3 regions of the Arthrobacter sp. PM3 genome follow, and region 1 is predicted to be linked to each of the others. Evidence: riboswitches for the same ligand, from Rfam matches in the RefSeq annotation. Region 1 holds a riboswitch; each other region holds the start of a gene.
The links. A riboswitch is a leader RNA that binds a small molecule or an ion and turns the genes downstream of it on or off. The one in region 1 is predicted to bind cyclic di-AMP.
Positions count from the first base shown of each region.

Region 2: another riboswitch for cyclic di-AMP. It lies ahead of CFN17_RS05405 (hypothetical protein); the one in region 1 lies ahead of CFN17_RS10840 (NlpC/P60 family protein).
Region 3: another riboswitch for cyclic di-AMP. It lies ahead of CFN17_RS09935 (hypothetical protein); the one in region 1 lies ahead of CFN17_RS10840 (NlpC/P60 family protein).

Region 1 is NZ_CP022314.1:2,348,593-2,353,517, forward strand. It holds gene CFN17_RS10835 (M23 family metallopeptidase) at 5-826, shown strand; cyclic di-AMP (ydaO/yuaA leader) riboswitch at 950-1,133, shown strand; gene CFN17_RS10840 (NlpC/P60 family protein) at 1,430-2,188, shown strand; gene CFN17_RS10845 (HNH endonuclease) at 2,410-2,910, shown strand; gene CFN17_RS10850 (molybdenum cofactor guanylyltransferase) at 2,982-3,671, shown strand; gene CFN17_RS10855 (DUF6457 domain-containing protein) at 3,655-3,942, shown strand; gene CFN17_RS10860 (molybdopterin molybdotransferase MoeA) at 3,939-4,925, shown strand, end outside.
Region 2 is NZ_CP022314.1:1,168,932-1,173,856, reverse strand. It holds gene CFN17_RS19895 (glycoside hydrolase family 16 protein) at 1-111, opposite strand, end outside; gene CFN17_RS05420 (DNA alkylation repair protein) at 372-1,100, shown strand; gene CFN17_RS05415 (cation:proton antiporter) at 1,097-2,239, opposite strand; gene CFN17_RS05410 (hypothetical protein) at 2,275-2,529, opposite strand; cyclic di-AMP (ydaO/yuaA leader) riboswitch at 2,704-2,906, shown strand; gene CFN17_RS05405 (hypothetical protein) at 2,910-3,581, shown strand; gene CFN17_RS05400 (HAMP domain-containing sensor histidine kinase) at 3,754-4,761, opposite strand; gene CFN17_RS05395 (response regulator transcription factor) at 4,754-4,925, opposite strand, start outside.
Region 3 is NZ_CP022314.1:2,145,999-2,150,923, forward strand. It holds gene CFN17_RS09930 (bifunctional glycosyltransferase family 2/GtrA family protein) at 1-852, opposite strand, end outside; gene CFN17_RS09935 (hypothetical protein) at 1,033-1,848, opposite strand; cyclic di-AMP (ydaO/yuaA leader) riboswitch at 1,848-2,007, opposite strand; gene CFN17_RS09940 (HAMP domain-containing sensor histidine kinase) at 2,167-3,765, opposite strand; gene CFN17_RS09945 (response regulator transcription factor) at 3,787-4,527, opposite strand; gene CFN17_RS09950 (hypothetical protein) at 4,737-4,925, shown strand, end outside.

The DNA.
Region 1 (4,925 bases):
GTTCTTGACCACCCAGACCGCCAGGGGCCGTCGCCGCGCGACCGGTCCCGCTCCGGAGCCGCGCCCCGTCGTCACCTATACGGCCGAGCGCCCGCGTGACGCGCACCGCGATGAACGCCGGCGCCGCCGCAGCCCGTTCCGCCAGGTCACGGATTTCGCCGCCGCCAGCGGCGTGGGGCAGAAGGCCGGTATAGCACTGGCTGCCACCGGTCTGGTGCTCACGGTCACGGTCCCCGTCACCAACCCGGTCATGGCCTCGAACACGGGCGGGTCCGGCGCGATTTCGGCCGCTGCGCAGCCGGATGTCACGGCTGCCGCCGCCGCAAAGGTTGATTTCAGCCGGACGGCCGTCACCACCAAGGGCGACCCGGACGGCAAACTCAAGCAGCTGCTGAGCGCCCAGTCGGTCGGCAGCATCACCCGCGCCGCGTCGGCCGGCACGCTGGGTGCACCGCTGGACCAGATGGTCACCGCTTCGCCGTTCGGTTACCGCGTGAGTCCCATCACGGGAGGCGCGGGGGAGTTCCACCGAGGCCAGGACTTCGCCGCCCAGTGCGGCACGCCGGTCCACGCGGCCGCCAGCGGCACCGTGACCTTCAACGGATGGCACCCCTACGGCGGCGGAAACCGGGTGGTCATCGACCACGGCAACGGCCTGGAGACCACGTACAACCACCTGTCCTCGTCCACGGTGACGGTGGGCCAGAAGGTCTCCCGCGGCGACGTCGTCGCCATGAGCGGAACCACCGGCGCCTCCACCGGCTGCCACCTCCACTTTGAAGTGATGGTCAACGGCGACGTCGTCGACCCCCTCGGCTGGCTCTAATAAAGACGATGGCCGACTCTCAATTCACCGTGACACGCCGTGATCTGAATGTGACATTGCGGCCGGACTCCTGTAGGGTTTGAAGCACGCCAACTTTTCCGAAGTTGGCGCTCTTGAGTGGATTGCCTAGCTCTGCCACCGCTCAAGGTCCGTTCGCATTACATCGTCTGGCAGGGGCGGGGGAACCAATTTCGGCCTTCGAAAGAAGGCCTAGGGGTTAAGTCGCAAAGCTTCCCAGGAAGCGGCGCGGCCGGGTGACTCCCATCCGAATCCGACAGCTCACCTCGTAGGCATTGGGAGAGGCTACTTTCGTGTCTTCACGCCACAATGCTGCGCGTCTGCGCACTGGCGCGGCTCACCTGAGCCCGCTGGCATCCACATCACGTGCCGCCCTTGCCGGTGCCCGGATTGGATCACGTTCCGCAGGCTCAATCTCTACCGAGCCCGGACAGCATGCAGTTCCCGCTTTTGGCGCGTCTTCGCAGTACACCCTTCGCTAAGTAACCCGTTTTACGGGGCGATCCGGCGTACCCCCAAGATGCCGGAGCGTCCTCACTCCGCGCCCGAAGCGCGCGGTCCAAGGATCACGAAAGAGAGAACTTAATGACTACTCGTGCAACCGCTGCACGGCACCGCGCCGAGGTCACCAAGACCAACTCGTTGGCTGTTATTGCTAAGGCTGTCGGCGACAACGCCGGCGGCATGGGCCGTCAGGCCGCGGTCATCGCCGCAGCCTCCGGTCTGGTTCTGACCAGCGGAATCGCAGCCAACGCTGCTGAGACCAACGTTCAGCGCGAATCCACCTCGGCTTCGGCCCTGGAGGTCCAGTCCTCCGCTCCGGCCACGATCTCGGCCGCATCCACCATCGCGATCTCCTACGAGAAGCCCGCCGTCACGACGACGCCGGCCCCCGTCGTCGAGGCCCCCAAGCCGGTCGTCAAGGTCCAGGACGCCACGGCTTCCCAGGCCGGCGGCGCCCAGCTGGGCGTCAGCGGCGGCGTGGCCGCCCAGGCCCCGGCCGGGATCGGCAGCGGCGCCGGCGCGACCATCGCTGCTGCGGCCTACGCACAGATCGGTGTCGCGCAGGACTGCACCGCCCTCGCCACCAACGCCCTCGCTGCGGCCGGCATCCACTACCACGGCTGGCCGGCAGGCTACCTGTCCCTGGGCCGCACCGTGAGCGCCGCGGAAGCACGCCCGGGTGACCTCGCGTACTACCAGAACGGCGGCGTCGGCATGGCCCACATCGCGGTCTACGTCGGCAACGGCATGGCAGTGCACGGCGGCTGGAACGGCGGCACCACCGCGCTGTACAGCGTTAACGTCGGCTCCGGCCCGGTCTTCATCCGCGTCGGCGGCTAAGCTCACGCCCACCGCACACGCAAAGACCCCCGCCTCACGAGGCGGGGGTTTTTGCGTTGCCGGGGAATGAACTTTCCGCGCCGCCCGCCGCGCCAGCGAAAAAATATTCGGTGATCCGGCAGTTGAGTGTTTACTCTTGTCTTGTCGATCCATAGCCCGACCATGCAGAGGGCAGCCGGCCCTCGTGCCCCTGGCGGGTGCGGCCGTGAAGAGGTATGCGGATGCGCACTCTCGTTCTGAATGCTGGATATGAGCCGCTGGCGGTAGTCACCTTCCGCCGGGCGCTGGTCCTTGTCCTGACCGGAAAGGCCAGTGTGGTGGCCGAGGGGGACGACCCCGTGGTCGGCCCCCAGGACATCCTGGGCCGCCCGTCCGTCATCCTGCTAAACCGCTACATCCGGCCGCGGTACAACACGGTCACGGCGGTCAGCCGCCGCGGCGTGCTCCGCCGCGACGCCCACCGCTGCGCGTACTGCGGCAAGGCCGCCCACACGATCGACCACGTCCAGCCCAAGTCCCGCGGCGGTGCCGACTCGTGGGAGAACCTCGTGGCGGCGTGCCTGCGCTGCAACAACGCCAAGGGCGACCACACGCCGGCGGAAATGGGCTGGAAGCTCGGCTTCGTGCCCGGCCCGCCGAAGGGCACCATCTGGCAGATCAAAGAACTTGAGAAGCCGACGCCGGCCTGGGACCCGTTCCTGCTGCCGGAATCGGCCGCCTGAACTGCTGTTTGAACTGCTGTTTGAGCTGTTGTTTGAACGAATAGTGGCCGGTGCCGGGTTAGGCTGACCCCGTGGAGTTCGACGCCATCATCCTCGCCGGGGGCAGGTCCGCCCGTCTCGGCGGTGTGCCCAAGGCCCGGCTCATGTATGACGGCGCCACCCTCCTCGCGCGGTCCCTGCGCGCCGCGGACGGCGCCGGACGGGTTGCCGTCGTCGGGCCCGACCCCGGTGACCTGCCGGCGGGGACCCTGACCTGCCGGGAAGATCCGCCCTTCGGGGGACCGGCGGCCGCCATCGCGGCCGGGCTCAGCGCCCTGGCCGACCGCGCCTCAAGTCCCGGCGCCCCCGCGCCCTTCACCCTGGTCCTGGCCTGCGACATGCCCCGGTCCGCAGCGGCCGTCCGTGCCCTCGCCGACGCGCTGATCGACGAACAGGCCGGCATTGCGGGCGACGGCGTCATGGCCGTCTCGGCCGAGGGGCGCAAGCAGCCGCTCGCGGGTTTTTATGGCACGGCTGCGCTACAACGGGCTGCGACGGACGCAGCGCGCGAGGACAGGCTCGAAAACGCCTCGGTCTTCGCCCTTCTTGCTAGGCTGGAGGTGCGGGAAGTTCGCGTCCCCCAGGGGTCCACGGATGATGTTGACACTTGGGATGACGCAGCCGCACTAGGGGTGTCCGGCGGGATTCCAGGCCTTGGTCCGGGCCCCGGCACCGCGCAGCAGAACCCGACCATGGAGGCAAACGGTGAAAAGCCAGGATGAAACGCTGGAAGACTGGTGCCGTGCCCTGCTCCAGGCCCTCCAGCTCGAAGAAGTCGAGATTGACGTGAACGAGGTCCTCTCCCTCGCAGGCGTGGCCGCGCACTCCGTGGTCCGCCCGGCGGCGCCGCTGACCACGTTCATCGCAGGCTACGCCGCGGGCCTGGCCTCCGGTGCGGGACAAGCCGCGGATGCCGACCCCATGCAGGCCGCCATGGCCGTAGCCCGCAGGCTTGCCAAGGACTACGCGGCCGCCGAAGCCACCGGGGCATGACGCCCGCGCCCCCGGAGGGCAGCGGACCCGACCCCGCAGGCACGGACGAGCCGCACCGGCATCTGGCCCACACCTGGCAGGAGGCCCGGCAGCTCGCCTTCGACTGCGCCGCCCCCATCCCCGCCGCCCCCGTCCCGCTCCGGCAGGCCCTGGGCCGGACCCTGGCCGCGGACGTCGAGGCACAGCAGGACATGCCCCACTATGCCTCCTCCGCCATGGACGGCTGGGCCGTCAACGGCAGCGGTCCCTGGATCCTGGCCGAACCCAACCAGCGGCTGGCCCCGCACCAGGCCAGCCCGGTCGCCACCGGCGGCCTCATCCCGGCAGGCGCCAAAGCCGTCCTGCGCAGCGAAAGCGGCGTCATCGACACCGACGAGGACGGCCTGCCGGTCCTGAAGCTCGGCGGTTCCGCGAAGCCGGGCGATCCTCGCAACGGCGACCACATCAGGAAAGCAGGCGAGGAAGCTGCCGCCGGCGACATCCTGATCAAGGGCGGCACCGTCCTCAATCCGGCCCACCTGGCCCTCGCGGCCCTGGCCGGAACCGACACCCTCCCGGTGCTCGGCAAAGCCGTGGTGCGCCTCGTCTTCACCGGCTCCGAGGTTGTCACGTCCGGGACGCCGGCGCCCGGGCAAGTCAGGGACACCTTTGGCCCCCAGCTGGGAGCGGTCGTGGCCATGCTCGGCGGGATCTGCACCGAGGAAGTGAAGATCGGCGACACCTATGCCGAATGGCTGGCAGCGCTCGAGGACGGCCAGCCCGTCTCTCCGCCCGGCGCCGGGAGCACCGCTGGCGATCCTGCCGATGACAGCCCGCCCGCCGACGTCGTCATCACCACCGGCGGCACGGGACGCTCCGGCACGGACCACCTCCGGCGTTCCGTCGCGGAGCTGGGCGGACGCCTGCTGATCGACGGGATCGCCATGCGGCCCGGCCACCCGGCCGTCCTCGCCGAACTACCCGACGGCCGCTACGTCATCGGC
Region 2 (4,925 bases), 1.2 Mb from region 1:
CCCGGCCGTGGGGGCGACGCTGCACCCGGTCAGGGCGAGCGCGCCCATGGCCATCGCGACGGCGAGTTTGTTGATTGGTGCTGCGCTTTTGATCGGTGATTTGTTAAACAACGGACCCCTCCGGGCATTGTGACGGGCGCACACCACCGCAGCGGGCAGTGCGGCGGAGGATGCGGGAAGCTTCATCCGGCCCCTGCCGCAACGGCACGGGCGAGCAGGCGCCGAACGGCGCAACCGGGCCCGGTAAGGGGGCAGTCCGGGGCCCTGCATTCGGGCCTGGCCTTCACGACCAGGGGCCAACGTTACCGGATCGTTACCATGGCCCGCAAACCCCGGTGACGCGTCCGCTTTAAGCGGGGAAGAATGGACGCGTGAGTGATGCCGGCGAATTCATTGACCTCTCGCTGCAGCGGGAAAGTTCCTGGAGCCGCGCCGAGACGATGCGTGCCCGGCTTGGCGGGGAACCCGGCGGCCGCGCCCTGCGGTTCTACGGTGCGTCCGTGGGGGCCGTGCGCGGGGCGGTGCGCGACGCCGGGCGCCGGTACCCGGGACTGGCACATGATGAGGTCACGTCCCTCGGCGCGGAGTTGTGGGCGGTGCCGGTGTTCGAACGCCGCCTCGCAGCGGTGGTGCTCCTGCAGGCCAACGTGGGACTGCTGACCAACTCGGATCTCACCCGGCTGGAGGGCTTCATCCGGGATGCGCGGGTCCGGGAGCTCGTTGATCCGCTCGCCATCGACGTCCTCGGCCCCCTGGTGGACGGCCTTGACCCGCCGGGCAGGGCCCGTGCCGAGAGCGTGCTGGACCGGTGGGTGCGCGAGTCCGATGTCTGGCTGCGCCGTGCCGCGCTTCTCTCCGCGCTGCCGGCGCTGCGTGCCGGCTCCGGAGACTGGGCCAGGTTCGTCCGCCAGGCCCGTGCCGTGCTCGGCGGGTCCTCGGGGGAGTTGCTGTCCGCCGCCGGCAGTCTTGCCGCCGGCGCCGCCGGCGCACAGAGTGACACCGGTGCAGGTTTTGACGCCGCCACAGAGGCCGTGGCCCGGGTCCTGGCCGAGATGGCCCGGCGAAGGCCGGAGCTGCAGTTCAGCCCTTCGACTTCTTAGGTCCCTTGGGGCAGGGCGAACTTCCTGGCCGCGCGGGACCCGGCGACGGCGCTGGCGGCGATTGTGATCAGGGCGCCCACCAGCAGGGCCGCCGCTTCGCCCGGGAGCAGGACCTGAAGCTGGGTGCCGATGCTCGCGGCCGCCACCGGCACACCGAGTTGGGCTGCCGACAGTACGCCGAGCGGCAAGGGGAGCCCCAGGAAGGCGAGGCTCGCGTGGGACACCAGCGTCCCGGCCCCCAGCGCCACCCCGAGGGCAATCATGTCCGGATGCCCGGCCAGGTCCTTCAGGGTGAGGGACGCGCCGAGCCAGACAAAGAACACCGGGCCCAGGAAGCCGTCGCTGAGGGCGAACAATTGCCGGGCCAGCCGCCTCGGCTCGCCGACGGCGGCCACCACCAGGCCGAAGGAAAAGCCCGCCATCATCACCGACACGCTGCTGAAGGTCGCGACGCCGGCAAGGGCGAACAGCACCGCGAGCTGGATCCTTAGCTCCAGGGCAAACTTCCGGTTTTCCGAGAGGCGGTGCACGCGCCCGCGGATTCCCGTGTCCTCCAGCCAGCGCAGCACGAAGAAGAGGACCGCCGCGCAGCCCGCTACCGTGAGGACACCCAGCGCCGCCCGGCCTGCGTGCGGCGGATCCACCAGCAGCGGCAGCGCCACAATGCAGGCGATGTCGGCGATAGCCACCTGCGCGGTCATGGCGATGACGTGGGGGCCGCCAAGCCGTAGGGAGTCCACGATCGGAAGGACCAGTGCGGCCGATGACGACGCCAGCAGTACGACGTAGAGGGGAGCATGGCCGGTTCCGAAAAGCAGGCCGATCCCGGTTCCAACCGCCGCCGCTGCCGCGGCGGCTGCGACGGCCCGGCGGGTGCCGTGGCCGAGCGCCGAGCGGATGTGAGGATCGCGCACGGGAACATGGGTTCCGGCCACGAACATCATCAGTGCAAAGCCGATGTTGGCCAGCAGGCTGAATGTGGGATCTGCAGGATCCACGAGGGCGAGGCCGGAGCGCCCGATCACGATCCCGGCCAGCAGTTCCCCGAGGACCACCGGCAGCCGCCAGCGCACCGGCAGTGCGAGCAGGGGGCCGGCCAGGGCGACGACGGCGATCAGCGCCAGGGTCAGGAACGTCACGGCACGAAATTAGTCGTGTCCGCCGTGCACCGCGCCTAGGTTCCGGACCGCCGTTCCACCACCGCGTAGGCCTTGCCGTCCAGGAACGCCCAGTCGTTGACCACCATGAACCCAAGGGCGTCCACCCGGTCGTTCAAGACGTGCTCATCGAAGCCGCCGTCCCGCGGTTCCGCGTCCCAGGTGGAGACGTGGACGTCCTGGCCGTCCAGGATCAGCAGCTCGGTGTTGACGTCGAAATCCTCCTGGGGCTGGTTGCTCAGCTGGCAGATCGCGACACAGTGCCTGTTCATTTTCGGGCCTCCGCTTCGAAGGTGGTGCTGATGGCATCATCCTAGTGTTCGGATGAGGTGCAGCCCTATGGGCTTCGGCGGGTCCGAAACGTGGCGGCCGTTACCTGAATGTGACTTTTGACCGCGGATCGCGTTACGGTGGATATGTGCCTGTTGTCTCCGATACGGGCGCTCCCCAGCCGATTGCCTAACTCTGCCGCGGCACGGGGGTAACTCGCAGCAACGACCGGCAGAGGCGGGGAAACCACTTTCGGCTTGCTGACATGCAGGCCTTGGGGTGAAGCCGCACGGTGCCCGCTACGCCGGGCCCTGGAGTGCGGCCGGGTGCCTCCCATCCGAATCCGACAGCTCACCTCGCAGGCATTGGGAGAGGTACATCCATGACTTCAATCAATACTTTTGCGCGCCATGCCGCCGTCATCACCGCCGCATCCGGCCTGGTCCTCACCAGCGGAATGGCGGCCAACGCCGCTACCGCACCTGTGCAGCGGGACTCCGCTCCGGCGTCGAACGTTGACGTCCAGGCGCAGGTCAGTGCGCCCGTCAGCGCCGATTCAACCGTCAAGATCAGCTTTGACCGCCCCGCGGTTTCCTCGATTGCCGCGCCGGTCATCGAACAGCCCAAGCCTGTTGCCGCTGCTCCCGCCGCCGCGCCCGCAGCGGCCCCGGCCGCGCCCAAGCCGACCGTCCAGGTGCAGGCCGCCCCGGCTGCCCCTGCCGCCGCGGCCCCTGCCGGCAGCCGCAACGCCATCATGCTGTCCGCCGCGTACAGCCAGCTGGGCATCACCCAGGACTGCACCGCCATGGTGGAAAAGGCCCTCGGCGCGGCAGGCAAGCCCGTAGGCGACATCGGCCCCCGGGCGTTCCTTGGCCTCGGAACTGTGGTGGCTACCCCGCAGCCCGGCGACATGGTGGTCCAGTCCGGCCACGTCGGCATCTACGCCGGCAACGGCCAGGTGGTCAGCGGCGGCATGAACGGCTCCAACCAGACGATCGTCCACCCGCTGTCCTGGCTCACCGCGACCGGCGGCGTGACCTTCGTCCGCGCCTAAGTTGTCCGGGCGCTCGCAGGCCAGTGAGCGGGCCCTGCCAGTGCAGGGCGCCGCAGTATAGGGCGCAGCAAGGCAGCGCCAACCAGTCCGGAAAGACCGGCGATCGAATTCCCTTGGGGGCAGGCGATCGCCGGTCTTTCCTATGTGCCGGCTTTCCCCGCCGCCGGGCCGCTCACGGCCCGGCGGTCCCGGCCAGCGGCAGCGTCATCTTCATGACCGTTCCCGCCGCGCCGGTGGAAGCCACCTCGACGGCGCCCCCCGCCGCCACGGCGATTTCCCGGACAAGGGCCAGGCCGATGCCAAAGCTCCGCTGCCCGTGCGGTCCGCCGTTGCCGGCGGTCCGCACGAAACGGTCAAAGATCCGGTCCCGGTCGACGCCGGTGATTCCCGTCCCCGTATCCGCGACGGTGATCACCGCGCGGTTCTGCTCGACCGACGTCGTGATTCCCACGCGGCCGCCCGGCGGGGTGTGGGCAAGCGCATTGTCCGCCAGAGCCAGCACGGCGCGGCGCAGGGCGTTGCCGTCGATCCGGGCCAGCGGCCGGGCGTCCGCGGTGACGTCCAGGTGCACGCCCCGTTCCTCCGCCACGAGCCGGAGGCCTTCGGCGACATCGGCGGCGGTGCGGGCAAGGTCGGCCGGTGCTGCCGGCCGGCCGGGCACTCCGGCGGTGGCCGCGAGGAGCAGCTCGTTGACAATCCCGGTCAGCGTTGCGGTGTCGTCCCGGATCCGGGCCAGGTCCCGGGCCTGCCGGGAGCCGGGTTCGGTGTGGCGCTGGGCCAGCTGGATCCGGGTATCCAGGATGGTTAGCGGGGTACGCAGCTCGTGGCTGGCATCCTGGACGAAACGCCGTTGCCGGGCCAGGGCATCGCCGAGGGGACGGATGGCGCTGCGCGCACTGAGCCAGCCGGTGACGCCCGCCAGCACGATCCCTGCCGCCCCCGCGATCACCATGGCCTCGAGCACATCCCGGGAATCCAGGTACGCGTACGCCGTCCCGGGTGACGCCGTCCCCGGCATTTTGGGATGGGCCAGCTGGTTCAGCAGATAGAGGGCCGTAACGGCGAGCAGCGCCAGGACCATCACCGCGCACGCGGCGCTGATCCGCAGCGCGACTTTGAGCGAGGCCTTCCGCAGGGTGGAGCGGTCCGGATCCCCGCCGGGAACCCCGCCGCTACTCACGGGCGTCGCCGATCTGATAGCCGACACCATGGACCGTGCGGACGACGGTCCGGGCGATCTTCCGGCGCAGGTGGTGGACGTACGTGTCGATCACACCGGGCTGGTCGGTGGGGTGGAAGTGGGCCGTCAGGAGTTCGTCCCGGGTAAAGACGCGGTCCGGCTCC
Region 3 (4,925 bases), 200 kb from region 1:
GATCCGGCCGGAGACCAGGTCCCGGCTTAGCCGCGCCATGCCGCGTAGGTCGGCGAGGGCGGTCTGCATGATGTCCACGCTGGAATCCGGGTCGTCGGTCCAGTCCACCGGGACTTCGTGGACCCGCAGGCCGCACTTTTCGGCCAGGACCAGCAATTCGGTGTCGAAGAACCAGGCGTTGTCCAGCGTGTGGGGGAGCAGTTGCCGGGCGACATCGGCGCGGATCGCCTTGAAGCCGCACTGGGCGTCGCTGAAGTGGGCGCCCATCAGGGACTGCAGCAGGAAGTTGTAGCTGCGCGAGATGAATTCCCGTTTGGGTCCGCGGACCACGCGTGAACTACGGGTCAGGCGGGTGCCGATCGCGAGGTCGGAGTGGCCCGAAATGAGCGGGGCAAGGAGCGGGCCGAGCGCCGCGAGGTCGGTGGACAGGTCCACGTCCATGTAGGCCAGGACAGGCGACGGCGAGGCGAGCCACACCTTCCGCAGCGCGTTGCCGCGCCCTTTCTCGGCCATGTGGACCACGGTCACTTCGCGGAGCTCGCGCGCTACCCGCTCCGCGGTCTTGAGCGTCCCGTCGGTGCTGGCGTTGTCCGCCACCGTGATCCGGAAGGGGTGCGGGAAGGATCCGAGGAGATAGGCGTGCAGGCGGCGCAGGCAGGCCTCGAGGTCGCGTTCTTCGTTGAAGACCGGGATGGTGACGTCCAGCAGCGGTGTGCTGGCACGCGTGTCAACCGGTGAGCGCCGGCCGCCGGGATCGGTCAGCGCACCGGCGAACGGAGCCGGTGCGTGCGCGTCGGCCAGCGTCGCCGTGGGTCGGGGCGGGGTTCCTGAGGCCTGGTCTGTGAACGTCATGGCTCAACTTTCCCGGCGGCCCATATGAGGGCTTTAGGGTCAAGCTGTGCGGGGCCTGTGGAAGTACGACGGAAACACAGGAACGCCCCGAACCGGCCGGTTCGGGGCGTTCCTGTGAGTCTGGCGGGCGCGGGCGATACCTGAGGTCCGGTGCCGGCCCATCGCCGGTACGGTGACGGCTTAGTACCAGTTGTGCGCCAGGTGGAAGTTCAGGGCGCCGCAGGGGGAGCCGTAGCGCTCCTTGACGTAGTTCAGGCCCCAGTTGATCTGGGTCCGGTAGTTGGTCATGTAGTCGGCGCCGGCGCTCGCCATCTTGGCAGCGGGCAGGGACTGGACCACGCCGTAGGCGCCGCTGCTGGGGTTCGTGGCGGTTGTCTTCCAGTCCGATTCCTTGGTCCAGAGCTTCTGCAGGCACTGCATCTGGCCCGGTGCCCAGCCGTAGCTGCCCAGCTGGGCAGCCGCGTAGGCCTGTGCGCCGGCGGGGTCGTCGATTGCGACCGGTGCGGCGGCCGGTGCCGGTGCCGGTGCGGGCGCGGCTGCCGGAGCGGGCGCCGCCGGCGCGGCTGCGGGCGCCGCCGGCGCGGCGGCCGGTGCGGGGGCGGCCGGGGCCGGAGCCGCGGGGGCCTTGGCCGGCGGCTCGGCGGCCTGCACATCGGCGAGCTGAGCTGCCACGTTCTTCCCGGCCGAGGCGCCGGTCGCGGCAACCTGGACGCGTTCGAAGTTGAGCTTGGCCAGCGGGTCGGCGACGGTGGCCGCCTCGGTGCCGGCAAAGTTTGCCGCGTGGGCGGCCGTCTCGGCTGCCTGGCTGGCGGCGGCGCCGCCGAGCAGCAGCGCGCAGGCTGCGGTGGCGACGGCGGCGCGGCGCCCGGTGGCGCCCAGCCCGGCGGCCAGCCGCGACAGTCCGGTGGCCTGGCGCGCCGGTTCGGCGCGGTGCCGGGATTTGGGGGAGCGGATAGAAGCGCCGTCAGGGCGCGTTTGTACCTGGAAGTCAGTCATGATCGCCTCTCAACGCCGGCGGAGTTAGCTGTCGGGTTCGGATGAGGTCATCCGGCCGCACGGAAAGTCACGTGTCGGCTTCACCCCAAGGGCGCAAGTGTGCAGAATGCCCGGGAACTCTGGGTCCCCCGCCTCTGCCTGGTCCAGCGGAATCCGGGAAGCGGCAGAGTTTGGCGTCCAACCGGATGTGCGGCGTCAGTTCAGGCCGCACCACATCGACGCTACAGCACTTGGCAGCTTAAGTCACATTTCGGTAACGGGGGTCACAGTGCCGGAGTGTCGGCTTGCGCGGCCGCCCCGCAGGCCTGAGGGCGGGCGCTAGGCCGACGGCGGTGCCGCCGGCAGCCGCACGGCGAACTCTGTCCGGCCGGGCCGCGACGTGACCTCGACGGTGCCCCCGTGGGCCGCCACGATGGACTGGACGATGGACAAGCCCAGCCCGCTCGTACCCTCGGAGGTCGGTGCGGGCGAAGCCGCCCCGGCCGGGCCGGCGCCAATGGAAGCAGGGCCTGCGCCGGCGCGGGGAGCAGACCCCGGCCGGGCGCCGGCCGTCGCCACCGCCGGCTTGGCGGCGGGACTTGCCGGATTGGCGCGCGCGGCATCGGCCCGGGCGAAGCGGGCGAAAACCCGCCCCACGAACTCGGGGGCGATGCCGCTGCCGTTATCTGTCACCGTGATCACGGCGCTGCCGTCCGCGGACCGCATGACGCCCGTGACTACCGTGGTCCCGGGCTCTGTGTGTTTGCGGGCGTTGGACAGCAGGTTGGCGAGGACTTGGTGGAGCTGCGTCGCGTCGCCGCGCACCACCACGGGCTCGTCCGGCAGTTCAAGGTGCCAGATACGGTCCGGGGCCATGACTTTCTCATCGCTCACCGTTTCGATGGCCAGCTGGGTGAGGTCGACGTCGGTGATCTTGAGCGGCTGCCCCTCGTCCAGGCGTGCCAGCAGCAGCAGGTCCTCCACCAGGGTGGTCATCCGCTCGGACTGGCTTTGGACCCGGGAGAGGGACTTCTCCCCGTCCGGAGTGAAATGCTCGGTCATGCGCATCAGCTCGGTGTAGCCGCGGATGGCCGTGAGCGGCGTGCGCAGTTCGTGCGAGGCATCGGCGACGAACTGCCGCACCTTCATCTCGCTCTCCTGCCGCGCCTCAAGCGCGTTGGAGACGTTGTCCAGCATCTGGTTCAGCGCGTAGCCCACGCTGCCCACCTCGGTTCCGGGATGGGCGGCCGACGCCGGAACGCGCACCGCGAGCGCCACCTCGCCCGCGTCCAGCGGGAGCCGGGAGACCTGGGTGGCCACTTCGGACAGCTGTTCCAGCGGCTTCATGGTGCGCCGGATCAGGGCAGTGCCGGCGAGGCCGATCAGCACGAGCCCGCCGGCGGAGACCACCACCATGGTCCAGACCAGCGAGGCGAGGGTGTTTTGTTTTTCTTCCAGCGGGAGCCCGGTGACAATGATGTCGCCGTACGGCGCGCGGACCGCCGTGAGCCGGTACGCGCCTGCCGAGAGCGTCCTGTCCACCGGAATGCCGTTGGGGGCCAGCGCCAGGAGGACGGCGTTGTCGTCGGGCGAGAGGCTCTTGCGGGTGGCGTCGCCGCCGAGGAACCCGGCGCTGCCGACCTCACCGTCCTCAATCCGGGCGTTGAGCGTCCCGATGCCCTGCCCCCGGGCCTCGAGCGGGTCGGGGCGCCCGCCCGAAGACCCGGACGAGGGCCGGCCGAACTCGCTGGACCGGTGGGAGGCCTGCTCCAGCTGGGTGTCGAGCTGCCGGGTCAGAAACAGGTCCATTGAGGCATAGCTGAACAGGCCCACAGCGCCGCAGATGGCCACAAGCAGCGCCATGGCGACCAGGACCAGCCGGGTGCGCAGATGCCATGTGGCCGGATTGCGCCAGTCGCGCCCGGGGGCACGGGTCATGCCGGAGAGGGTTGGCACGGATCAGTCCGCCGGTTTCAGGACGTAGCCGGCGCCGCGCACCGTGTGGATCATGGGGGCGTGGTTGGCGTCGACCTTCTTGCGGAGGTAGGAGATGTAGAGCTCCACGATGTTGGCCTGGCCGCCGAAGTCATAGTCCCAGACCCGGTCCAGGATCTGGGCCTTGCTGATCACCCGCTTGGGGTTTTCCATGAGGTAGCGCAGGAGTTCGAACTGCGTGGCGGTCAGGTGCAGCTCCTCGCCGGCCCGGCTGACTTCGCGGGTGTCGACATTGAGCACCAGGTCGCCCACCACGAGTTCCGCGGTGTCCATAGCGGCCACGCCCGAGCGCTGAACCAGCCGGTGCAGGCGCAGCAGGACCTCTTCCATGCTGAACGGCTTGGTGACGTAGTCGTCTCCGCCGGCCGCCAGACCGGTGATGCGGTCCTGGACGGCATCCTTGGCCGTAAGGAACAGCGCCGGCACCTCCGGCGCGAACGCGCGGATCCGGCTGAGCACCTCGACGCCGTCGAACCCGGGAATCATGACGTCCAGCACCAGCACGTCGGGCCGGAACTCCTTGGCCAGCCGGACCGCCCCGGGGCCGTCTTCCGCGACCGCCACGGACCAGCCGGCCATCCGCAGGCCCATGCTCATCAGTTCGGAGAGGCTCGGCTCATCGTCCACCACCAGCGCGCGGATGGGGGAGCCGTCCGGATGCGTGAGCTGGGGAAGGTTGTTGGTCATGGAGTGCGATGTGGCCATGGGACAACTCTCCGATCTACCGGTTAGGCGGGGCTTTGGGGATCCTGTGCGGCGCCTGTGAATCCCAGCCTAGCGAGCTGGACGGCGATCCGGGCAGAGGTGAGGTCACAGGCACGGCTGTCGGCCCGCACAGCCCGGACACAGGATCGCTCAGCACGCTGGGGGTGAACACCGACCCGCACCCTCTGCAGTCAATAAGGAGAAACACCATGAGCGGTCAGCTTCCCGGAACCGGTTCCGGCCCCACACCCGACTCCGCCCGCGACGCCGCCACGGCGTCCCCGCCGGTGACCACGCCCCCGGCACCCGCTGCTGCAGCTGCCCCGGGCTGGGGCGCCCCTGCCGCTTCTGCCGTGCAGGCCCCGGCGCCGGCCTGGGGCATGCCCCCGCAGGAGCGG